One region of the Paracoccus liaowanqingii genome, then DNA from elsewhere that is predicted to be linked to it. Evidence: riboswitches for the same ligand, from Rfam matches in the RefSeq annotation. Region 1 holds a riboswitch; the other holds the start of a gene.
What was found. Region 1 has a riboswitch for cobalamin ahead of E4191_RS00935 (DUF1636 family protein). Riboswitches for the same ligand answer to the same signal wherever they lie in the genome.
Positions count from the first base shown of each region.

Region 2: it holds a riboswitch for cobalamin, as region 1 does, so the genes downstream of both, E4191_RS09525 (ABC transporter ATP-binding protein) here and E4191_RS00935 (DUF1636 family protein) in region 1, are expected to answer to the same signal.

Region 1 is NZ_CP038439.1:206,112-217,621, reverse strand. Features, by position in the region: gene E4191_RS00975 (VOC family protein) at 1-1,500, opposite strand, end outside; gene E4191_RS00970 (pirin family protein) at 1,654-2,586, shown strand; gene E4191_RS00965 (DUF924 family protein) at 2,599-3,156, shown strand; gene E4191_RS00960 (asparaginase domain-containing protein) at 3,225-4,703, shown strand; gene aroQ (type II 3-dehydroquinate dehydratase) at 4,753-5,181, shown strand; gene E4191_RS00950 (alpha,alpha-trehalose-phosphate synthase (UDP-forming)) at 5,471-6,799, opposite strand; gene otsB (trehalose-phosphatase) at 6,946-7,677, opposite strand; gene cobO (cob(I)yrinic acid a,c-diamide adenosyltransferase) at 7,778-8,419, opposite strand; cobalamin riboswitch at 8,461-8,672, shown strand; gene E4191_RS00935 (DUF1636 family protein) at 8,791-9,144, shown strand; gene cobW (cobalamin biosynthesis protein CobW) at 9,150-10,208, shown strand; partial or broken gene cobN (cobaltochelatase subunit CobN) at 10,208-11,510, shown strand, end outside.
Region 2 is NZ_CP038439.1:1,957,625-1,969,134, reverse strand. Features, by position in the region: gene E4191_RS09560 (acetate/propionate family kinase) at 1-486, opposite strand, end outside; gene E4191_RS09555 (ABC-type transport auxiliary lipoprotein family protein) at 561-1,175, opposite strand; gene E4191_RS09550 (MlaD family protein) at 1,184-2,431, opposite strand; gene E4191_RS09545 (ABC transporter ATP-binding protein) at 2,436-3,203, opposite strand; gene E4191_RS09540 (ABC transporter permease) at 3,200-4,288, opposite strand; gene E4191_RS09535 (FecCD family ABC transporter permease) at 4,476-5,522, opposite strand; gene E4191_RS09530 (ABC transporter substrate-binding protein) at 5,526-6,458, opposite strand; gene E4191_RS09525 (ABC transporter ATP-binding protein) at 6,481-7,320, opposite strand; cobalamin riboswitch at 7,351-7,566, opposite strand; gene E4191_RS09520 (BatD family protein) at 7,606-8,766, opposite strand; gene E4191_RS09515 (tetratricopeptide repeat protein) at 8,763-9,377, opposite strand; gene E4191_RS09510 (VWA domain-containing protein) at 9,374-10,276, opposite strand; gene E4191_RS09505 (VWA domain-containing protein) at 10,273-11,232, opposite strand; gene E4191_RS09500 (hypothetical protein) at 11,229-11,510, opposite strand, start outside.

The DNA of each region.
Region 1 (11,510 bases):
TGCCGACAGCCACGTCTTGGCGGCGCGCGGATCGTCCTGGGACAGCTGGTGCCCGGTGGGCATCACCCGGGCATCCAGATCGGCGCCCGAGGCCGCCAGCCAGTCGTTCAGCGCCGGCGCATGGGGGCCATAGGGATCCTGCGCCCCCTGCAGGGTCAGGACCCGCACCCCCGACAGATCGGCCTCTGGCACCGGATCGAGGACCAGCATGGGCCGCATCAGGATCGCCCGCGCGATCAGCCCCGGATGCAGCGCCATCACCGCCGCCGCGAAATTCGCGCCGTTGGAATAGCCCAGCACCGTCAGCCGGGCGGGGTCCAGGTCATAGGCTGCCAGGGCCCCTGTCCAGAAGGCGGCGAAGGCCGCGGCCTCGGACCGGATGTCGTCCTGGTCGAAGCGCGTCATCGACAGGCGGCGGAAGAACCGCGCCGATCCCTCCTCCGTCGACCGGCCGCGCAGGCCCAGCAACGTCGCGCGCGGCGCGATGCCATGCGCCAGCGGCATCAGGTCCGTCTCGGACCCGCCGGTACCGTGCAGCAGCAGCAGGGTCGATCCGTCGGCATCCGCCGGGGCATGGATGCGGTGGATGAAGGGCAGGTCGCGCATGGGTCGTCTTTCCTCTCCCGGTCGGGCGAATTGCGGCAGGTGCAGCCGAAGGTCGGTATCGTCGGTCACATGGGGCGGGATCTTCAGGGCCCGGCCCAAGGCTTCGGCGGGCTCATCCACGGCCATGCCGGGGCCGTCGGTCGCCAGTTCGATCAGGATGCCCGCCGGATCGCGGACATAGAGCGAGGTGAAGTACAGCCGGTCGTGGACCGTCACCTCGGTCGCGTCCGACAGCCGGGCGGCGTGGGCCCTGATCGCCGCCACGTCCGGGACGCGCAGGGCGACATGGTCGATCACCCCAGTGCCGGGAATGCCGGGCACGAAGCCCCGCGCATGGCGGATGTCGATTGCGTCGTGGTCCGAGACCAGCCGCGTCACGCCATCCTCGACCCCGCCGGGGCGGTAGCCGAAGGGCGCCAGGAAGGCCGCCGTCGCGGGCGCGTCCTCGGACCACAGGGTGACGCCCTGCATCCGGGCGGGGGCCGCGGGCCAGCCCGCGTCCGGCGCGTCGGTGCCCACCAGCTTGACGATGATCCCGTCGGGATCCTTCAGACGCAGCACCGGGGCGCCGAATTCGCGGCTTGGCCCCTCGACCGGCACGCCCTGCTGCATGGCGCGGGTCAGCCAGTCACCGATCCGGGCGCGCGGGATGGCCAGCGCGATCTCGGCCACCTGGCCGTGGCCGGTGCGGCCCGGCGCGCCGTCCTGCCAGACGAGGAAGCTGACCAGCGATCCGGGGTTGCCCTGCGGATCGCCATAGAACAGGTGCAGCTGGCGGGCATCCTCTAACCCCGCCGTCTGCTTGACCAGCGACAGGCCCAGAAAGCCCATCCAGAAATCGACATTGGCCTGCACGTCGCGCGTGATGGCCGTCACGTGATGAAGTCCCGTCATGGCGACCTCCTTTCCCGCGCCAAGATGCGCCCGGCCCGCCCGCGGCGCCACGGGCCCGCGCACCAACCCGGTGTTCGCCGCAGCCGAACGCCATCACCCTTGCCGGGGCGCGACTTCGGGCCCACCCTTTCCTCCAGACCCAAGGAGGACCCCATGAGCTGGAACCCCGCCCTGACCCCCGGCTGCCCCGACGCCACCGGGCTGGACGCCATCGAGACGCTGATCATCCCCCGCGCCCGCGACCTGGGCGGCTTCGAGGTGCGCCGCGCCCTGCCCGCGCCCAAGCGGCAGATGGTCGGCCCCTTCATCTTCTTCGACCAGATGGGCCCGGCGGAATTCCTGACCGACCAAGGCATCGACGTGCGCCCCCATCCCCATATCGGCCTCGGTACCGTCACCTATCTGTATCGCGGCAGCTTCCAGCACCGCGACAGCACCGGCGCGGACCAGATCATCACGCCCGGCGCGCTGAACTGGATGGTGGCCGGGCGCGGCGTGACCCATTCCGAACGCAGTCCGGACTCCGTGCGCGCCGGACCCAGCAGCCTCCTGGGCATCCAGACCTGGATCGCCCTGCCGGAAACGCACGAGGAGATTGCCCCCAGCTTCGAACACCACGCCGCCACCGCCCTGCCCGAGATCCGCGACCAAGGCATCCATGCCCGCCTGCTCCTGGGCCATGCCTATGGCGAGGCGGCGCCCGCCCGGATGTATTCCGACACCTTCTATCTGGACGTCACGCTGGACCCCCGCGCCCGCTTTCCCCTGCCCACCGATCACGAGGACCGGGGGATCTACATCACCCAAGGCAGCATCCGCGTCGCCGGGCAGGACTTCCAGGCGGGGCAGATGATGGTGTTCCGCCCAGGCGACGCGATCACCGTGCAGGCGGGCGATCAGGGCGCGCGGCTGATGGCGCTTGGCGGGGCGACGCTGAACGGGCCGCGCCACATCTGGTGGAATTTCGTCGCCTCCTCGCGCGAGCGGATCGAGCAGGCGAAACAGGATTGGCGCGAGGCACGTTGGGGGATGGGTCGCTTCGACCTGCCCGCAGGCGATCGCGACGATTTCATCCCCCTTCCCTGACCGGAGACCAACATGCCCAAGACCCCCGACCTCAAGACCCCCGGCGACGTGCTGGACTTCTGGTTCTCGGAGCAGATGCAGCCGCACTGGTTCGCCAAGTCCGATGTCGTCGACAAGGACATCGCCGCCCGCTTCTCGGACACCTACGAAGAGGCCCATGCCGGGCGCCTGGACCATTGGATGGACGACAGGGACAGCGCGCTGGCGCTGGTGATCGTGCTGGACCAGTTCCCGCGCAACATCCATCGCGGCGGCCCGCGCAGCTTCGAAAGCAATGACCTGGCCCTGCGCCATGCCCGCACCGCGCTGGACAAGGGCTATGACGCGGGCCAGCCCGCCGAGCGGCGGCAGTTCCTGTACCTGCCCTTCATGCACAGCGAGGATCTGGCCGATCAGGAGCGTTCGGTCACGCTCTACGAGGCGCTCGGCAATGACAGCTCGCTGCATTTCGCGCGCGAGCATCGCGACATCGTCGCCCGCTTCGGCCGCTTTCCACACAGGAACGCGATCCTCGACCGCGACAGCTCCGCGGATGAGGCCGAGTTCCTCAAGACCCATTCGGGCTTCTGACGCGCGGCTTGGGACTGGATGCGCGCCCCCGCCCCGGCCTATAGCGGGGCCAGGCCAAGGGGAGCATCATGCGGATCTGCATCATCAATACCGGGGGGACCATCACCTGCACCGGCAGCCCGCTGGCGCCGATGCCCCCGGACCGCTTCGCGCAGGCGGTGACCGGGCTGCTGGGACCGGCCTTGGCGGCGGCCCTGCCGGGCGACATCCTGCATCTGGATGACGGGCTGCGGTTTTCCGACCACGGCCCCGGGGTGCTGGACAGCACCGACCTGCGCCCCTCGGACTGGTGCCGGATGGCGCGGCGGGTGCTGGACCTCTACGACGACCACGACGCCTTCGTGATCCTGCACGGCACCGACACGATGGACTATAGCGGCGCCGCGCTGTCGCTGCTGCTGAATGTGGTGGACAGGTTGGGCCTTCCCGTCGCCGCCCTGTCCAAGCCGGTGATCCTGACCGGGGCGCAGCTGCCTTTGTTCACCGAGACGCCGCAGGGTCTGGCGCTGAACCCCGGCGGCGACGGGCTGGCCAACCTGACCGGGGCGCTGCGGGCGGCGCGGCTGCGCCTGCCCGAGGTGGCGGTCTTCTTCGGGGGTATGCTGCTGCGCGGCAACCGGGCGCTGAAGGTCTCGACCACCCGCTTTGCCGCCTTCGACAGCCCGCACCTGCCGCCCCTGGCCGAGGTGGGCATCGCGGTCCGGCGCGGCGCGGCCCCTGCCCTGCCGGGGCCCGCCTCCGGGTCCCATGCGCTGGACGCGAGCCCGGCTCGGGCGCGGGTGCGGGCGCAGCTGGAGGCCGTCGCCGCGCGCATCGATGACCAGCGCATCGTCCAGATTCCCGCCGTGCCCGCTGATCATCGCGCCGCCGACCCGCTTCTGGCGCAGATGATCCGCGCGGCGCTGGCGGCGGGTGCCACCGGCCTGCTGCTGGAGGGCTTCGGCGAGGGCAACATCCCCGCAGGCGATGGCGCGATCGAGGCCGCCCTGCGCGCGGCAGAGGTGCCCGTCGTCATCGCCAGCCGCGCCATCGGCGGGCAGGTCGGCGCGTTCCACTATGCCGCCGGGGCCTGGATCGCGGCGACCGGGGCGCTGTCTGCGGGCGACATGACCCCGGTCGCGGCGCTGGCCAAGCTGATGATCCTGAACGCGGCGGCGGATCATCACGGATGGGACCGCGCCACCCGCGACGCGCTGATGACCCGCAGCCTGGCGGGCGAGTGCACCCCGACCGACCGCCTGCAGGGGCCGCTGCTGCCGGGCGAGGGCCTGACCGCCGCGGACGGTCCGGTGGCGCTGCTCAACGATCCCGACCGCGGGCCGTGCCTGATGCAGCAGGGCCGCGTCCTGTGGCAGGCGCCCGGGCCGGGCCTGCTGCGGATGCGCGGCGACCGGCTGGTGCTGATCGCGCCCGACGGCCATGTGGCCTGGGCCAGCGCCGCAGGCCCCGCCCCCGATGCGGTGGCGATCCTGACCGCCCATCCGCCCGCCCTGCACCTGGTCGATCCGGCGGGCCAAGTGGCGCCTGTCACCGCGCTGCCCTGCTGACAGCCGCGCGCCCATGCGCTAGCAAGGGCCGTCCAACCGGGGAACCCTGATGCCGCTGATCCATGTCCTGAACGGTCCCAACCTGAACCTGCTGGGCAAGCGCCAGCCCGAGATCTACGGGTCCGAGACGCTGGCCGATCTGGAAGCGATGTGCCGCGCCGCCGCCGCGCCCCATGACATCCGCTTCCTGCAATCGAACTGGGAGGGCCAGATCGTCGACTGGATCCACGAGGCCCGGGACGAGGCGGCGGCCATCGTCATCAACCCCGCTGCGCTGACCCATACCTCGGTCGCGGTGCTGGATGCGCTGAACGCCTTCGACGGCCCGGTGATCGAGGTGCATATCAGCCAGGTCCACAAACGCGAGGCGTTCCGGCACCATTCCTATGTGTCGATGCGGGCGGACGGGGTGATCGCGGGGTTGGGCCTGCAGGGCTATGCCGCCGCGCTGCGCCATGTCGCGACGCTGATCGGCTGATCCCGACACATCAACGAAAAGACCGCCGGGTCTGACCGCAGGGAGGAGGATGCGGCAGACCCGGCGGCTTTCCGGAAGGTCCGTGGCCGGACCGGAGGAGGACGCCACGAAGCATGGGCTTCACTGCTTCATCATGCGCCATGCCCCCCGCCCTGTCATCGGTCGATGCCGCACTGCGGCACCGGCGCCCGCATCTGCCGATGCCGCAGGCGCAAATCAGGGGTCATGCCCAGGAATTGGGCACTCCGATCACGCATCCCGCGACCAGAGTGATTCGGCGGCCTCGGGATCAGTCGCCCAAGGCGGCCAGATAGGTCCGCGACCACCACGCGATGTCATGGGTCACCACGCCCTCCAGCAGGGCGGCATGGCGGTCCTGACGTTCCGAGCGCGACATGCGCATGGCCTGCGCCATGGCCACGGCCAGATCGTGCGGATCGTGGGGATTGATGATCAGCGCCTCGGTCATCGTCTCGGCGGCGCCCGCAAAGCGCGACAGGATCAGCACGCCGGGATCCTCGGCATTCTGGGCCGCGACATATTCCTTGGCGACCAGGTTCATGCCGTCGGCCAAGGGCGTGACCAGCCCGATCCGCGCCTGCCGGTAGAGACCCGCCAGCTCGTTGCGCGGGAAGGGCCGGTGGATGAAGCGGATGGGCGTCCAGTTCAGCGTGGCGAACTGCCCGTTGATCCGCCCGGCCAGATGCTCGGTTTCTTCGCGGATGTCCTGATAGGCGTCGACCTCGCCGCGCGTGGGCGGGGCGATCTGCAAAAACGAGATCTTCTCGTGCAGGTCCGGGATCTTCTCCAGCAGCAGCTGATAGGCGCGGAAGCGCTGCGGGATGCCCTTGGAATAGTCCAGCCGGTCCACGCCGATCATCATCTGCGCGCGGGTCAGGCTGCGCATGCGGTCGCTGTCGGGGGCCTCGGCGGCCTCGGCCATGAAGGCGGCGGTGTCGATGCCGATGGGAAAGACCTGCGTGCGCACCCGGCGGCCCGACAGCCGGAACAGCTGGTCCGAGATCTGGTCCCCGTCCGCCAGCTGCCGCGCGCTTTCGGCGAAGGCGCCCAGGTCACGCTCGGTCTGGAACCCGACCAGATCGTAATGGGACAGCCAGTCGAACAGCTCGGCCGGGTTGGGCAGCGCGCCGCAATCGGCGGGGCCGGGAAAGGGGATGTGCAGGAAATGCCCGATGGGCGCGGTGACGCCAAGCGCGCGCAGCTCCATCGCCAGCGGGAAGAGGTGATAGTCCTGCACCCAGATCCGGTCGCCGGGGCGCAGATGCGGCACCAGCATCCGGGCGATCCGTGCGTTCACCCGGGCATAGCCGTCCAGATATTCCGGCTTGATCCGCATCAGGTTGGGCCGCCCGTGGCACAGCGGCCAGAGGATCGAGTTGGAATAGCCCAGATAGTATTCCTCGTGATCCTGCGGGGTCAGATCGAAGGACAGGCGCTGGAAGGCCGCGCCGGGATGGTCCTGCAGGTCGTCCGACGGATCGTCCTCGGTCTGGCCCGAGAAGCCGACCCAGACCCCGCCCGAGCTGCGCAGCGCATCCTCCAGCGCGACGACCAGCCCGCCGGAGGGGCTGTCGCCCAAGGGCAGGCGGTTCGACACGACGATCAGGCGCGAGGCGGCCTGTCCGGAGGGCTGTGTCCCGAGGGGTCCTGGTCCGGCTGATCCTCTGCGATGGTGGGTTCCCCGGATGGGGGCTGCCGGGAGGGATCGGGCCGGGACTCGGGCGGACGGGACATGGGGTCTCCTCAGGTCAGGGATGCGTCGAGCCAGTCCGCCAAGGCGGCGGGGTCCGACAGGCGGTGGCGGGCGGCGGTGGGTCCGTCGCCGACCTTGATGGCGAAGCCGCCGCGCGACTGCGCCTCGGCCATGGCGGGCTCGTCGGTGGTGTCGTCGCCCGCGAAGACGGGCACGCGGCCCGCGAAGGGCACCAGCGTCATCAGATGCGCCAGCGCGCTGTCCTTGCCGACGCCGCCCGGACGCAGCTCCATCGCCATCTTGGCGGGCTGCAGCATCAGGTGCGGGTGGCGGGCGGCCATGTCCTGCATGGTCCGTTCGACGAAGCCCTGCAGGGACGGATCGTCGCGGTAATGCAGCGCGACGCCATGGGGCTTTTCCTCGACCAGGATCGCGGGATGGGGGGCGGCCAGTGCGTGCGCCTCGGCATGGAGGGCGGCGGCATCGACGCCGACGCTGTGCAGCGTGTCGATCAGGCCGGGCGCAGGCGACAGCTCGGACCCGTGACTGCCCGCGATCATGCCGGAAAACCCGTCCAGATGCCCGCGGAGATCGGCCACGTCACGCCCCGAGATCAGCGCCAGCGCCCCGTCCTGCCGGTCCCGCAGCGCGGCCAGCCGGTCGCGCAGGGCCTGCGTCACGACGACGGCATCGGGACGCGGCGCGATCTCGACCAGGCAGCCGTCGAAATCCAGGAACAGCGCCGCCTCGGCGGGCAGCAGGGGGGGCGGGGGCAGGGTCATGTGGCGCGGCACTCCGGACTAATGGTTGAACATAAACCCGCCAGCCCGCATGCGGGTTCACGGCAATGTGCATTATTTCTGCCCCGCCCGCGCGCGGGTGTCAAAACTCGACGCCGGCCTGCGCCTTGATGCCCGACTTGAAGGGATGCTTGACCTGCGTCATCTCGGTCACCAGATCGGCGGCCTCGACCAGCGCTTCGGGAGCGCCGCGCCCGGTCAGCACGACATGGGTCATGGGGGGCTTTTCGGCCTTGAGGAAGGCCAGCACCTCGGCCACGTCCAGATAGCCGTAGCGGAAGGCGATGTTGATCTCGTCCAGCAGGACCATGCGGATGGCGGGGTCGCGGATCATCTGTTGCGCCTTGGCCCAGCCCGCCTGCGCCATGGCGATGTCGCGGGCCTTGTCCTGGGTTTCCCAGGTGAAGCCCTCGCCCATGGCATGGAACTGGCAGATCTCGGCGAAATGCGTGGTCAGCAGCGTGCGTTCGCCCGTGTCCCACGCGCCCTTGATGAACTGCACCACGCCCGAGGGCATGCCATGCGCGATGCAGCGCATGATCATGCCGAAGCCCGAGGACGACTTGCCCTTGCCCGGCCCGGTATGGACGATGATCAGCCCCTTCTCGCCGGTCTTCGTCTCCATCATGCGGTCGCGGGCGGCCTTCTTCTTGGCCATCTTCTGCGCGTGGCGGGCCAGATCCTCGGCGGTCTGGGACGGGGTGGCGGGGTCGGGCTGGGTCATGGGGCGGCCTCTGGGCGGTTGACAAATCGGGGGCGCGGGGCTTTTGGTAGGCGCGTGTTGGTTCCTGCCTTATGGCAGGCGAAGAGGGAATGCGACAGGCCGGGATCCCCCGTCCAAGCGCAGCCGCCCCCGCGACCGTGACCGGAAAGGTCGCCCGATCCACTGGCCCCCGGGGCCGGGAAGGTGGGACGACCGTTGGGGCCAGGCCCCAGGATCCGCAAGCCGGGAGACCTGCCAGCACGCAGTGATGACGGGCGAACGGGGTGTTTCGCAACCGGCAGGGCGATGGCCGGATGACCCGTGCCATTCCCCTTTCGGCCTCCCCCTGTCCCGCCCCGTGACCGAAGGCCCGAGACCGAAGGAAAGCCGTGATGCGCGCCGTCTTGCATGTCTGCACCACCTGCCGCGGGACCGACGCGGCCCCGGATGCCGAAGGCCCGCGCCCCGGCGCCAGCCTGCTGGCAGCCCTGTCCGACGCGGCCCCCGAAGGGGTCGAGATCCGCGCCGTCGAATGCCTGTCGGCCTGTTCGCAGGGCTGCTCGGTGGCCCTGTCGGCACCCGGCAAATGGTCCTATGTCTATGGCCGCCTGATGCCCGGGGATGCCGACCAGATCCTGTCGGGCGCCCGCGCCTATGCCGCGACCGCCGACGGCATCGTGCCGTGGCGCGAACGCCCCGCCATCTTCCGCAAGCAGAGCCTTGCGCGCATCCCCCCACAGGAGTGACCCCGATGACCGATCTTCCCAAAGGCGACCTGACCAAGACCCCGGTGACCGTGATCACGGGCTTTCTGGGCTCGGGCAAGACCACGCTGATCCGCCACCTGATGCAGAACCCCCAGGGGCTGCGGCTGGCCGTGCTGGTCAACGAATTCGGCACGATGGGGGTCGATGGCGACATCCTGAAGGGCTGCGCCGACGACAACTGCCCGGCCGAGAACATCATGGAGCTGTCGAACGGCTGCATCTGCTGCACGGTGGCCGACGACTTCATCCCCACGCTGGAACGCCTGATGGCGCTGCCGCAAAAGCCCGACCACATCCTGATCGAGACCTCGGGTCTGGCGCTGCCGAAACCCCTGCTGAAGGCCTTCGACTGGCCCGCGATCCGCTCGCGCATCACCGTCGACGGCGTGATCGCGCTGGCCGATGCCGAGGCGGTGGCCGCGGGCCGCTTTGCCCCCGACGTGGCGGCAGTCGATGCGCAGCGCGCCGCCGATGACAGCCTGGACCACGAGACGCCCCTGTCCGAGGTCTTCGAGGATCAGATCAGCTGTGCCGACGTGATCCTGCTGACCAAGGCCGATCTGGCCGGTGAGGCGGGCATCGCCAAAGCCCGCGCGGTGATCGAGGCCGAACTGCCCCGCAAGCTGCCCATCCTGACGGTGACCGAGGGCCAGATCGACGCCCGCCTGATCCTGGGACTGGGGGCCGCCGCCGAGGACGACATCGCCGCCCGCCCCAGCCATCATGACGGCGCCGACGATCACGAGCACGAGGATTTCGACACCGTCGTGATCGAGCTGCCCGAGATCACCGATCCCGCCGATCTGGCCGCCCGCATCGCCCGTCTGGCCGCCGAGCAGAACATCCTGCGGGTCAAGGGCCATGTGGCCGTGCAGGGCAAGCCCATGCGCCTGCTGGTGCAGGCCGTGGGCGCGCGGGTGCGCCACCAGTACGACCGCCCGTGGGGGGATCAGCCCCGTGTCTCTCGCCTCGTGGTCATCGCGGAACATGACGACGTGAACCCGGAGGCGATCCGCGCCGTCCTCGAGGGCGTACCCGCCTGATGCATGTGGTCTTCCGCGAAAAGGTCGGTCTGGACCAGACCGACACCCCCTATGATCCCGGGCAGACGCCCGGCGATCTGGTCGTGCTGTCCTTCTCGGACAGCGACCTGGGGGCCTTCGCGGCAGGCTGGAAACGCGCGGAGGGAGGGCTGCCCTCCACGCGGCTGTGCAATCTGGTGGCTTTGCGCCATCCGGTCTCGGTCGATACCTATGTCGAACAGACTCTGTCGGGCGCTAAGGGCGTCCTGATCCGACTTATCGGGGGCGAGGCCTATTGGCCCTATGGTCTGGCCTCGGTCGCCGATCTGGCGCGCAGGCGGGGTATCGCGCTGGCCGTCCTGCCCGCCGACGGGCGCGACGATGCGCGGCTGGAGGCGGTCTCCACCGTGCCGCCCTCCGTGCTGCGCGTGCTGCGGCGCCATTGCGATCAGGGCGGCGCGGTGGCAGCACAAGCGGCGCTGGCGCAGATGGCCATCGCCTCGGGTCTTCAGGCGGCGCCGGTGCCCGGCATCAAGACGCTGCCGCAGATGGGGTTCTATGATCCCGACCTTGGGGTGATCGAGACGCCGGGCGAGGCGCGCGCCTTGGTCACCTTCTATCGCAGCTGGCTGGCGGCGGCCGATGTGGCCCCCATCGATGCGCTGATCCGGGCGCTGCGGGACCGGGGCTTCGCGGCCGTGGGGGCCTTCGCGCCCTCGCTGAAGGCGCCGGGGCTGGCGGACTGGCTGCGGGGCGCCCTGCCCGCCCCGCCCGCGCTGGTGGTGAATGCCACGGGCTTCTCGGCGGGGTCCGAGGCGCCCTTCGCCCCCTTCCCCGGCCCGGTCTTCCAAGTCGCGCTCTCCACCAACCGCCGTCGCGAATGGGCGGTGGCGGAACGCGGGCTGTCGCCCTCGGACCTGGCGATGAACGTCGTGCTGCCCGAGGTGGACGGGCGCATCTTCGCGGGGCTGATCAGCTTCAAGTCGCCCGGGCGGCGCGATCCCGACCTGCAATATTCCCGCTTTGCCCATCGCGTGGATGCGGCACTTCTAGGCGCGGCGGTGGACCGCATCGCAGCCTGGGCGCGGCTGGCCCGGACCCCCGTGCCGGATCGCCGGGTGGCGCTGGTCCTGTCCACCTATCCCGGGCGCGACTGGCAGATCGCCCATGCGGTGGGCCTGGACGCCCCCGCCTCGGCCCATGCGGTGGCCGGGATGCTGGCGGATGCCGGCCATGACGTGCCCCCCGGCCCCTCGATGCCCGAGGGCACGGTCGCCTGGCCGCTGACGGACTATCGTGCCGCCCTGGCCCGCCTGCCGCAGG
Region 2 (11,510 bases), 1.5 Mb from region 1:
GTCGCGCCAGGCGGCGGGCACGGCATAGGTGGTGGCGCGGGCCGGGTTGGTCAAATGAAAGCTGGTGTCGAAGACCGCGACCTGCGGCACATCGGGCCAAATGTGCGAGGCCAGGCGCAGCCCCTCCAGCATGGCGGGGTTGTGCAGCGGCGCCAGCGGCGTCAGCGCCTCGATCCGGGCGATGACGGCCTCGTCGATCTTCGCCGGGCCGGTGAATTCGGTCCCGCCATGCGCCAGCCGGTGGCCCACCGCGTCGATCCCCGCCAGGCCGCGTTCGGCCAGAACGCCCGGCACCGCCGCGATGGCCGCCGCCAGATCGGCATGCGGCGCCCGGCCCTGTTCGGGCGGACCGTCCGCGCCCTCGAAGGCCACATCGCAGCCCCCCTCGCGGAAGCGGTCGAAGCTGCCCTTGAAGACCTGCCGGTCGCCGTCGAACAGGCCGAACTTCAGGCTGGAACTGCCTGCATTGAAGACGAGAACGCGCATGGGCAGGAAATCCTTTGCGGTAACAGGGGCATCGTCGGCTTTAGCGGCGGTTCGTTAATTTTGCGTGACGCCCGTCAGCTGCAGCCGCCGGGACCGACGCCCGAGGCGCGGACTGCCCATTCCGTCATCTGCGCGACCAGCTGCTGCGAGGCCGTGTCGAAGGCCGGGATCAGATCGGCGGTGCGGGTGCCGGCGGCAGGGACCGCAGCCGAGAAGCTGGCGCGAGAGACGACCTGGGCGTCCATCTCGCTGACCATCTGCGCCTCGACAGTGAGGCGCACCAGGGCGCCCTCGGGGGCCAGCTCGGCGTTGAAGTCGCCGATCTCGCTGATCAGCGCCACGTCGCCCGACAGACCCAGGGGCGCGCGGCCCACATGGCCGTAGGCGCCCGTCGCGCCCAGGCTTTGCACCAGCAGGCGCTGCAGCATCGCGGGCACGGTGTCGCCCCATTCGGCATCCGGCAGGTATTGCGTCTGCAGCGCCGAGGGGCGGATCATGATGCGGTTGCTGTCCAGCGTGGCGCGGGCCTTGGGCGGCTCGACCACCAGTTCCCCCACCCGCGAGCGGCTGCAGGTAAAAGCCGGGGGCGGGCGCAGCTCGAACAGGTCGCGGTCGGGCTCTCCCTGCAGGGCGGAGAGCGCGCCGCAGCCCGGCAGGGTCGCGATCAGCAGGATCAGGGGCAGGCGCATGGGTAACCTCATCTGCGGAATTCGGGGGTCCGGGGGCCGGACAGAAGCTGCGTGGGGTCGCGGCGTAGGGTCGAGACAAGCTGGCTCATGTTCTCGACCAGCGCGCGCATGTCCTGACTGAGACGGCCGATCTGGGGCAGCGTCTCGCCCGCGAAGGATTGGACCGGCCCGCCCGCGCCCTCGACCACCCCGCGCAGCGAGGTGAAGGCCGCCGACGCCGCGTCCGCCGCCTGGCGCAGGCTGGCGCTGATCTGCGGCAGGTCGTCGGGCAGGCGGGCCAGCGCGCCGTTCAGCGCGGCCAGCGTGGCGCGCAGATCACCGGCCACCGGGGCGAGGTCGCGGGTGACGACCGTCTCGGCTGCGTCGAAGGCCCGTGTCCCCGAGGCCAGCGCGGTGTCCAGCCCGTCCAGGCTGGCATCGGCGCGCTCGGTCAGCGTGGTCAGCCCGGCGGCGCTGCGTTCCAGCTGCTGGGTCAGGGTCGTCAGGTCGCCCGAGACATAGCCGTCCACCCCCTCCAGCGTGGCGGTCGCGGCGGCCAGCGTCGTCTCGGCCCGGGTGGCGGCGTCGGCAAAGCGGTCCAGCGTGGTGCCCGCGCTGCGGCTGAGCCCGTCCATCTGCCCGCCGAAGGCCGCGATGCCCGTGGCGGCGGTCGAGATGGCTTGGGTCGCCGTCGCCACATCGTCCAGCGCCTGATCCAGATTGCCGCTGGACCGTTCGACATTGTCGAGGATTGCCGTCACACGGGCCTGATTTTCCTCTCCAAGGATCAGGGTCAGCTGCTCGGCCACCAGACCGAGGCGCTCGATGATCTGCGGTCCCTCGTCGGTCAGCGTCTGCAGCGCCGAGCGGCTGGAGGCGATGACCGGCACCTCGGACGTGTCCGCATCGCGCAGCAGGGGCGTGCGGGACGATCCGGCGCTGACCGCGACCAGCGCCACGCCGGTGACGCCCTGCACCTCCAGCGCGGCCGTGCTGTCGGCACGGATGGGCGTGTCCAGTGTCACCTCCAGCCGGACCCGGACCGGCAGCGGATTGTCCGGCGCCAGCTGCATGTCGACGACCCGGCCCACCGCCAGACCGGCAAAGCGCACCTCGGACGAGGGGCCAAGCCCCGAGACCTCGGGGAAATAGACGTCGTAATAGGCGAACTGCCGGTCCAGCTGCAGCTGCGCGAACCACAAAACGAAGCCCAGGATCCCCAGGAACCCCGCCAGGGTGAAGGCGCCGATCAGGGCGTAATTGGCCTTGGTTTCCATCGCGTCAGTCCTTCTTCACGGCGGCACGCGCCCGGGGGCCGTGGAAATATTCATGCACCCAAGGGTGATCGACGCCCAGCATCTCGTCCATGGTGCCGGTCGTCAGGACCTTGCGTTCGGCCAGGACGGCCACGCGGTCGCAGCAGGCATGCAGCGTGTCCAGGTCATGCGTGACCAGAAAGACCGACAGGTTCAGCGCGTCGCGCAGCGTGACGATCAGCCTGTCGAATGCGGTGGCGCCGATCGGGTCCAGCCCGGCGGTGGGTTCGTCCAGAAACAGGATCTCGGGGTCCAGCGCCAGCGCGCGGGCCAGCCCGGCCCGCTTACGCATCCCTCCCGAGAGGTCCGAGGGGAAATTCTCGTTGGCCTTCCACGGCAGCCCGGCCATGCTGACCTTCAGCTCTGCCAGTCCCCGCCGTTGCGCGTCGGTCAGGCCGGGAACGGCGTTCAGCGGCACCTCGACATTCTCGCGCACGGTCAGGGACGAGAACAACGCGCCGTCCTGAAACATCACGCCCCATCGCTGTTCCAGCGCCCGCCTGTCCGCACCCGACAGGCTGCCGATGCGCTGGCCCAGCACGTCGATCTCGCCCGCCTGTGCGGCCTCCAGCCCCACGATGGCGCGCAGCAGCACCGACTTGCCGGTGCCCGATCCGCCGACGACGCCCAGGATCTCGCCGCGCCTCAGGTCCAGATCCAGCCCCTCATGCACGACATGGGTGCCGAACTGGGTGCGCAGCCCCCGGACGCGGACGACGGGATCCTCGCTCACAGCCCCACCTGCGCGAAGAAGATCGAGAAGGCCGCATCGGCGATGATGACCGCAAAGATCGCGCTGACCACCGCGGACGAGGTCATCCGCCCGAGCGATTCCGCATCCTTGCCGACCTGCATCCCGGCATGGCAGCCGATCACCCCGATGATGACCGCGAAGACCGGGGCCTTGGAGAGGCCCACGATGGCGTGGGTCACGCTGACGTCGGAGAGCCGCGCCAGAAAGACCGAGGGCGAGATGCCCAGCTCGACCCAGGACATCACCGCCCCGCCCAGCAGCCCCATCAGCGCCGAAACCAGCCCCAGGATCGGCAGCATGACGACCAGCGCCAGCACCCGCGGCAGGATCAGCACCAGGTCGGGGTCCAGGCCCAAAGTGCGCATGGCATCAATCTCTTGGCGCATCTTCATCGACCCGATCGAGGCCGTCAGCGCCGAGGCCGTGCGCCCCGCCACCACGATGGCGGTCAGCAGGATGCCCAGTTCGCGCAGGATGGAAATGGCGATCAGGTCGACGACGAAGACCTCGGCCCCGAACTGGCGCAGCTGGTCCGATCCCTGGAAGGCCAGCACCACCCCGATCAGGAAGGACATGACGGCGACGATGGGCACGGCGCGCAGCCCGGTCTCCTGCGCATGGTGGACCAGCGCTGTCATCGGGAAGCGCGAGGGATGGCGCAGCCCCCGCGCCATGGCCGCCAGCACGCGGCCCAGATACTCGGCCAGCTCGACCAGATAGCGCAGCGCGCCCATCACCCGGACGCCGGTCGCCTCGAGGATGCGGCGCCAGCGGGCGGGGGCGGGCTGGGCATCATCCGCCTCCGGCAGGGCCGCCGTCACCGTGTCCAGAAGGCCCTGATGGTGGTCCGAAAGGCCGCTCAGCGTGGCGCCCCGGTCGCGGCGCTGCGCCAGCTCCCACGCGCCGGCGGTGTCCATCCGCGACAGGCCCGACAGGTCGATCCGCGCGGCAGGGGTGTCGGGCAGGCGGGGCAGGGACCAGACGACCAGATCGCCGCCAAGCGTCAGGCAGTCGCCCTCGACCGCGACCGTCAGATCGGACCGGGGCGCCGTGGGCTGCGTCATTGCGGGGCGCGGGGGATTGGTGATGACATCCGCAGTCGTCCTTGGCCGTGGTGATGCCCCGCGCGGGGACGTGCCCCCGTGATCCGGATCGGCCCGCCCGGCGTGCAACCCTTGGGGCTGCCTCCGGTCTAGGCGCCTGCCGCCCCTGCGGCAAGGCCGTTCGCATCGAGGGGTCAGCGGCGGCGGATCACGGGCGGCGGGACATGATCCACAGGAAGAACACCCCGCCGATCAGGCCGGTGACGACGCCGATGGGGATGTCCTCGGGGGCCATCGCCACCCGGGCCAGCGCATCGGCGCAGATCAGGAAGACCGCGCCCGCGAAGGCCGAGCCCGGCAGCACCCGGGCATTTTCGCCCCCCAGGACCAGCCGCACCAGATGCGGCATCATCAGGCCGACGAACCCGATCAGTCCTGAAAAGGCCACCATGATCCCGGTGATCAGCGCCCCCGCCACGAAAACGGTCAGGCAAAAGCGCCCGACCTCCAGCCCCAGGCTGGCGGCGGTCTCGTCGCCCAGGCTCATGGCGTTCAGCCGCCCGGCCTGCGCCCACAGCCACAGCCCGCAGGGGACCAGCACGGCCAGCGGCCACAGAAGATGGGACCATTGCGCCAGACCGAGGCCCCCCAGCATCCAGAAGACCACCGTATGCGTGGCGCGCGGATCGCCCAGAAAGATCAGGATGTTGGCGCAGGCCATGATGACGAAGCTGACCGCCACGCCGGTCAGGACCAGCCGGTCGGCGCTGCCCGCCCCCGCCATCCGCGCCGTGCCCAGGACCAGCACCGTGGCCAGCAGCGCGCCGCCGAAGGACATCACCGGCACGGTCAGCGCGCCGAGGAACATCCCCGTGTGAAGCAGCGCCGCGATCGCCCCGAAGGCCCCGCCCGACGAGATCCCCAGCAGATGCGGATCGGCCAGCGGGTTGCGCGTCACCGCCTGCAGCGCCGCGCCCACCAGGCCCAGACCCGCGCCCACCAGCCCCGCCAGGATCGCGCGGGGCAGGCGGATCTGCCAGACGATGCTGGCCTGTCCCGCGCTCCAGTCCGGAGTGACCAGGCCCGGCACCAGGCGGTCCAGCACCACGCCCCAGACCGTGGACAGGGGCACCGCGACCGCCCCCACCGACACGGCCATGCCGATGGCCATGACCAGCACCGTCACCAGGACGGTGCCCAGGCCCAGCCTCAGCCCCCGGCGCTGCGCGGTCAGGATCGCGGTGGTGTCGGCCATCGCTCAGTCCCCCGAAAAGCCCGCGACCAGCTTCTCGACGGCGCGGATGTTGCGGGGGCCGGGCGTCGCCTCGACATAGTCCAGGACGACGAAGCGGTCGTTCCGGACCGCGTCGATCCCCGCCAGTGCGGGATTGGTCCGCAGGAAGTCGATCTTCTGGTCCGCCGTCACGTCGCCATAGTCGACGATCACGATGACCTGCGGATCGCGGTCGGCCACCGGCTCCCAGCTGATCTCGGCCCAGCTCTTGGGCAGGTCGTCCATGATGTTGCGCCCGCCCGCGGCCTCGATCAGCGCGGTCGGCATGCCATGCGCGCCGGCCGTGAAGGGCGCCTCGGTGCCGCTGTCATAGACGAAGACGCGCAGCGGGGCTCCGCGCTCCGCCCCTTCGGTCAGCGCCGCCAGCTCGGTGCGCCATCCGTCCACCAGCGCCTGCGCGCGGTCATCGACCCCGAAGATGCGGCCCAGGTTGAGGATGTCGCCATACATGTCCTCCATGCCGGATGCGTTTCGCGGGCCCAGATGGATGCAGCTTTCGGTCAGCTCGTAGACGGCGATGCCGAAGGGGGCCAGCGTGTCGGGCGTGACCTCGCCGCCGACCGTCATGCCGTAGTTCCAGCCCGCGAAGAAGAAATCCGTGCCCGCCCCGGCCAGCACCTCCTTGCTAGGATAGCGGGCCGACAGCTCGGGCAGTTCGGCCACGCCGTCGCGCGTCCGGTCGTCCAGCGTCTTCCAGCCCGAGATGCCGGTATAGCCCACCATCCGGTCGCGCAGGCCCAGGACCAGCATCATCTCGGTCAGGTTCACGTCGTTGGACACGGCGCGCGCCGGGGCCGCGTCGAAGGTCACCTGACGGTCGCAGCTTTGCACGGTCACGGGATGGGCCAGCGCGGCGGGGGCCGACAGCAGCAGGGCGGCAAGGGACGAGCGGATCACGGGGCGGTCCTTTCGGAGATCGTCACAGATGGAAGGAAAAGCGCGGCGCGGGGCCCGAGCGGTCGATCCGGGCGCCCACGCGAAAGGCGCGGGCCAGCACGGCCTCGGTCAGCGCGGCGTCGGGCGGGCCGTCGGCCAGGATGCGCCCCTCGGACAGGACAAGGATGCGGTCGGCGAAGCGGGCGGCCAGCGTCAGGTCGTGCAGCGTGGCGATCACCGTCAGGCCCAGGCCGCGCAGCAGGGCCAGCAGTTCCAGCTGGTGGCGGATGTCGAGGTGGTTGGTGGGTTCGTCCAGCACGATCACGCGCGGCTCTTGCGCCAAGGCCCGGGCGACCGCGACGCGCTGGCGCTCGCCGCCCGACAGGCTGCCGAAGGCGCGGTCGGCCAGGGGCGTCACGTCCATCCGCTCCAGCGCCGCCGCGATGCGGGGGGCATCGGCAGGGTCGGGACCGGCCCATCCGGCCGCCCATCCGCGCCGGTGCGGCAGGCGGCCAAGCGCCACGATCTGCCGGGCGGTCAGGGCGAAATCGGTGGGCTGCTCCTGCAGGACGGCGGCCATGCAGCGCGCGGCCTCGGCGGCGCCCATCTGCCACAGGTCGCGCCCCATCAGCCGGACGGTGCCCTGCTGCGGGGCGTGATGGCGATAGATCAGCCGCAGAAGCGAGGTCTTGCCCGCCCCGTTCGCCCCGCAGATCGCCACAATCTGGCCCTGCGGGACCGCGAAGCTCAGATCCGACAGGATCCGCGGGCCCCGGGGGGGCGCCCAGCTGACACCCGACAGCTGGACCGCAGGCGGGATCGCCGCCGAAAACGGCAACACAGGGTCAGGCGCGGCCAGGGGCCGGCGCGAGGAATCATCCATCGAAATCTCCTTCCGGGACACCCCGCCCGGTGGTCGTCTGGTTCGATGGCAGGTCTCCTGACTTCGCGGGTCGTGACCTCCCCCGCCTTCCCGCACCCGGTGGGGCGCAGTGGCATCGGGGGACGCTCGCCGCTTACAGTTGCGGGGGCAGTCACGGATTTGGCGCCTGTTGGCTACACCGCACCGTGTTCCCTTTTCACCCGGCCGCGCGTGGCTTGGCCGGGAACCATCAGCGCCCTGAATGCCGCCCCCGCCGCCGCAGGTCAAGCCGGAAGGGCGCGGCGGTCAGGCCCGCTGCCGCAGATACCGGGCCAGCCAGCCCTGCGCGTCGAAGGCGCCGTCCTGCGCGGGCTGATAGATCTGCCGGTCCAGCAGGGCCAGCAGGCGGCGATGCGCGGGGCTGTCCGCGCCCCGCCACGCCAGATGATCGGCCGCGGCCGCGCGCAGCGCTGGCAGGTCGCCTTGGGCGGCCGCCGTGCGCAGGGCGCCCGCATGGGGGTTGGGGCGCAGCCCCCGCAGCCTGTGGCGCAGATCGGGCAGCCGGCGCCGCAGCACCGCCAGCAGCCCCGCCCCGAAGCCCAAGGCCGCCAGCCCCGCCATCGCCCAGCCCGGCTCCATCCCGAAGGGCACCCCCGAGGAGGTGGTGAAGCCCGCAAAGCCGAAGGGGATGGGCTTCATCGCCGCGACCTCGACCCGGCGGGCCTCGGTGTCGAACCAGACGACGGGCACGGCCGGCAGCACGCCCGGCTCGCCGGTGCGGGGGCGCATCTGCCATTCCCAGACCACGCGCGACACCGGTCCCTGCGGGGTCGGGGTGGTCTCTCGGATCTCGGGCAGGGTGAAGCTGATCAGCCAGGGCTGGCTGATGTCGGGACGGGGCGGGAGGTGATTGGCCATCGCGCCCAAGGCCTCGATCGTGACGCGGCGGGTCAGGATGTCGGTCGGCAGCAGCCGACCCGGAGGGGCCGACAGCTCGTCGGTCAGGACCATCGTGCGGGCGGTCAGGGGGCGGCTATCATGGGGGAAGGGCTTCACGGTCAGCCGCGCCGGGCCCGAGGTCACGCTAATCTGTTCGCGCGCGCCGCCCCGGGTGATGTGGGTCAGATCGTGGACCAGGGGGCCAAGCGACAGGTCCCCGGCCTGGCGCGGAAACAGCGCGATGTCGCGTTCGAAGATCTGGATCATCCGCCCGCCGATGCGTTCCTGGAACCAGCGGTCGCGGTCGATCTGCATCCAGTCATAGGCGTCCGAACTGGGGAATTTGAGATCCTCCAGCGAGACGGTCAGGTCGTATTCGCCGCGCAGGGTCAGGCGGACCATCTCGGCCACGACCGGGTTGCCGTGATCGTGCAGGATCATCAGCCGCGTCTCGCCCGGCGCCAGCGGAGGCGATTCCGCCTGCACGGGACCGGCCCAGAGGATCAGCAGCAGGATCAGCCTTATCACCACGGGTCACCCGCCTCGGGGCGGATCAGCCCCATCTGGGTGCGGCGGTCGTGTTCGGCCTGCAGGCGCAGGGTCAGGAACTCGCCCGGGTCGTCGGTGATCGTCTCCAGCCAGGCGTCGCTGGCCGCCATGCCGCGCGCCTGCGGCGGGCGGCGCCAGCTTTCCGAGGCGGCCTCGGTCATGGCATTGGCGATCAGCTCGTCCGTGGGGCGTCCGCCATGGCCGAAGATGCGGCCCGGCGCGATGCTGTCGCCCTGCTGGGGGGGAAACATCGTGGCGACCAGATCGCGGCTGGCGCGAGCCTGTTCGTCGGCGGGGTTGGCGAACAGCACCGCGTCGAAATAGGCCACTGACAGGGGATAGTCGCCGGTCGCCGCCAGCGACAGCGCCCGGTTGTAGGTCTGCGAGCGTCCTGCGCGGGCGAAATCCGCATCGGCTTGGGCAAAGTCGCCCCGGCGGTACTGCGCCACGCCCCGCGCGCCGTCCTGGTCCAGCAGCGCCAGCGCCACGCCCTCGGCGCCAAGCCGCAGGGCCAGCGTGCCGACCCCGCCGGGGCCCGCAAAGGCCAGAAACGCCAGCGCGCAGGCCAGAAGGACCGCCGCCGCCCTCATCGCGCCCGCCTCAGCATCATCAGCAGGGGCAGGGCGGCCAGCGCGGCCAGGAACGGCCCCAGATCCAGATAGCCAAGCGCCGTCAGGCCCGGATCGCGGGTCGTGTCGCCGCCGCGCTGCAGCCGGGCGGCCAGCCGGTCCACCTCTGCCGCCTGCATCACCTGCCCGCCGCCCTGAACCAGCCGGTCCAGCGCGCCCGCGGGCGGGGCGGGGGTGCCGGGCGCGGACCCTTCGATCCGCAGCGCCCAGATCCGGCCCCCGGCGGCGGCGATGCGCCCGGCCTCGGCCACCGCCTGCGCATCCACCCCGCCCCCGTCCGAGATCAGCACCAGATCGGCGCGGCCCGGTTCGGTCAGCATCTGGCCCGCCAGGCCGATGGCGGCGGCGGGGCGGCTGCCCTGGCCGGGCACGGTGTCGGCATCCAGCACCGCGACCAGCGTCTGCAGCGTGCGCGGATCGGTGGTGGGGGCCGAGGCGGCATAGGCTTCTCCGCTGAAGAGGATCAGGCCGGTGGGGCGCCCGTCCAGGCCCTGGAGCAGCGCCGCCGCCGCCTGCTGCGCCGCGACCAGGCCCAGACCGCGCGCGACCGAAGGCGACATGTCGATGGCGATCAGCACGCTGTCGGTGCGCGCCAGCAAGGGCGCGTCGGCCCGGCGGATGCCCGGACCCGACAGGCCCAGGATCAGCGCCAGCAGCGCCGCCACCGGCAAGAGCCGCACCCATCCGTTCGTCGCGCCGTCGAAGCCGCCAAGCGCCTGCATCGCGGCCAGCATCTGCGGCGGCATCACCTGTTCCCACCCCCCGGCCCGGGGCCCGCGCCGCCACGCGAGGACCGCCAGCGCCAGCGCCGGCAGCAGGGCGGCCAGCCACCACGGGCGCAGCAGGATCAGCCCGCTCATGCGCGCCGGCCCGTCAGCCTGCGGGGGTCCAGCAGGGCCACGGCCATCAGCAGGGCGGCCAGCGCGGCGGGCCAGATCCACAGCGCCTGCCAATAGCGCAGCGGAGGCCGCTCGCCCGGGCTGGGCTCCAGCCGGTCCAGCGCCTCGGCCATCGCCTGCAGGTCGGGGGTGCTGCGGACGCGGAACAGCGCACCGCCTGCCATCTCGGCCACGGCGCGCAGCGTGGCCACGTCGACGGCGTCGCGGGCGGCGGGGCGGCTTTCCAGATCCTCGGGGCCAAGCGCGATGGTGTGGACGCGCAGCCCGTGGGCGGCGGCCAGCCGCGCGGCCTCGATCGCCGGCACGCTGCCCGAGGTGTCCACCCCGTCCGACAGCAGGACCACGACGCGGCTTGGCGCCTCGCTGCCGTCCAGCCGCCGGATCGCCAGCCCCAGCCCGTCCGCGATGGCCGTGCCGCGCCCCGAGATGCCAATCTGCGCCTCGTCTATGGCCTGCACCACGGCGCCCATGTCATAGGTCAGGGGGGCGGCCACATAGGCGCGGCCGCCGAAGATGACCAGCCCGATCCGGTCGCCCGTCCGACCCGCCACGAAGGCCCGCGCCGTCTGCTTGACCGCGTCCAGCCGCGAGACGGGCTGGCCGTCCAGGATGAAATCCTGCTGTTCCATGCTGCCCGACAGGTCCAGTGCCAGCACGATGTCGCGGCCGCTGGCGGGGATGACATCGGCCTGCCGCTCGACGCGCGGCCCGGCCAGCGCCAGGACCAGCAGCACCCAGGCCAGCGCCGCCAGCCAAGGCGTGTCGCGCAGGTCGGGCAGGCCCGCCGCCTCTCCGGCGGGCGCCAGATGGGCGGGCACGCGCAGCGCGCGGCGGGGCTGCACCAAGGGCGGCAGCAGCCGGCGCAGCAGCAGCGGCAGGGGCAGCAGGACCAGCAGCCAAGGCAGGGCCAGGCTCATCGCCGCCACATCCGGCGCAGGCGGGCACGGCGGGCCAGCCGCTCGATGCGGCGGTCCGAGGGGGGCGGGGCGGCGCCATAGGCGGCGGCGCGCAACGCCTCGGGCAGGTGGCCCAGATGCCGCGCCAAGGCCAGCATCCGCTGCGGCACCGGCAGGGCGCGCAGATCGGCCAGCCGGATCCGGCGGCGGGGGGCGCGGCGGCGGGTCAGGGGCAGGACCGCCGCCGCCACGGCCAGCCCCGCCAGGATGCCGAAGGCCAGCAGCGCCGCCATCTCGGG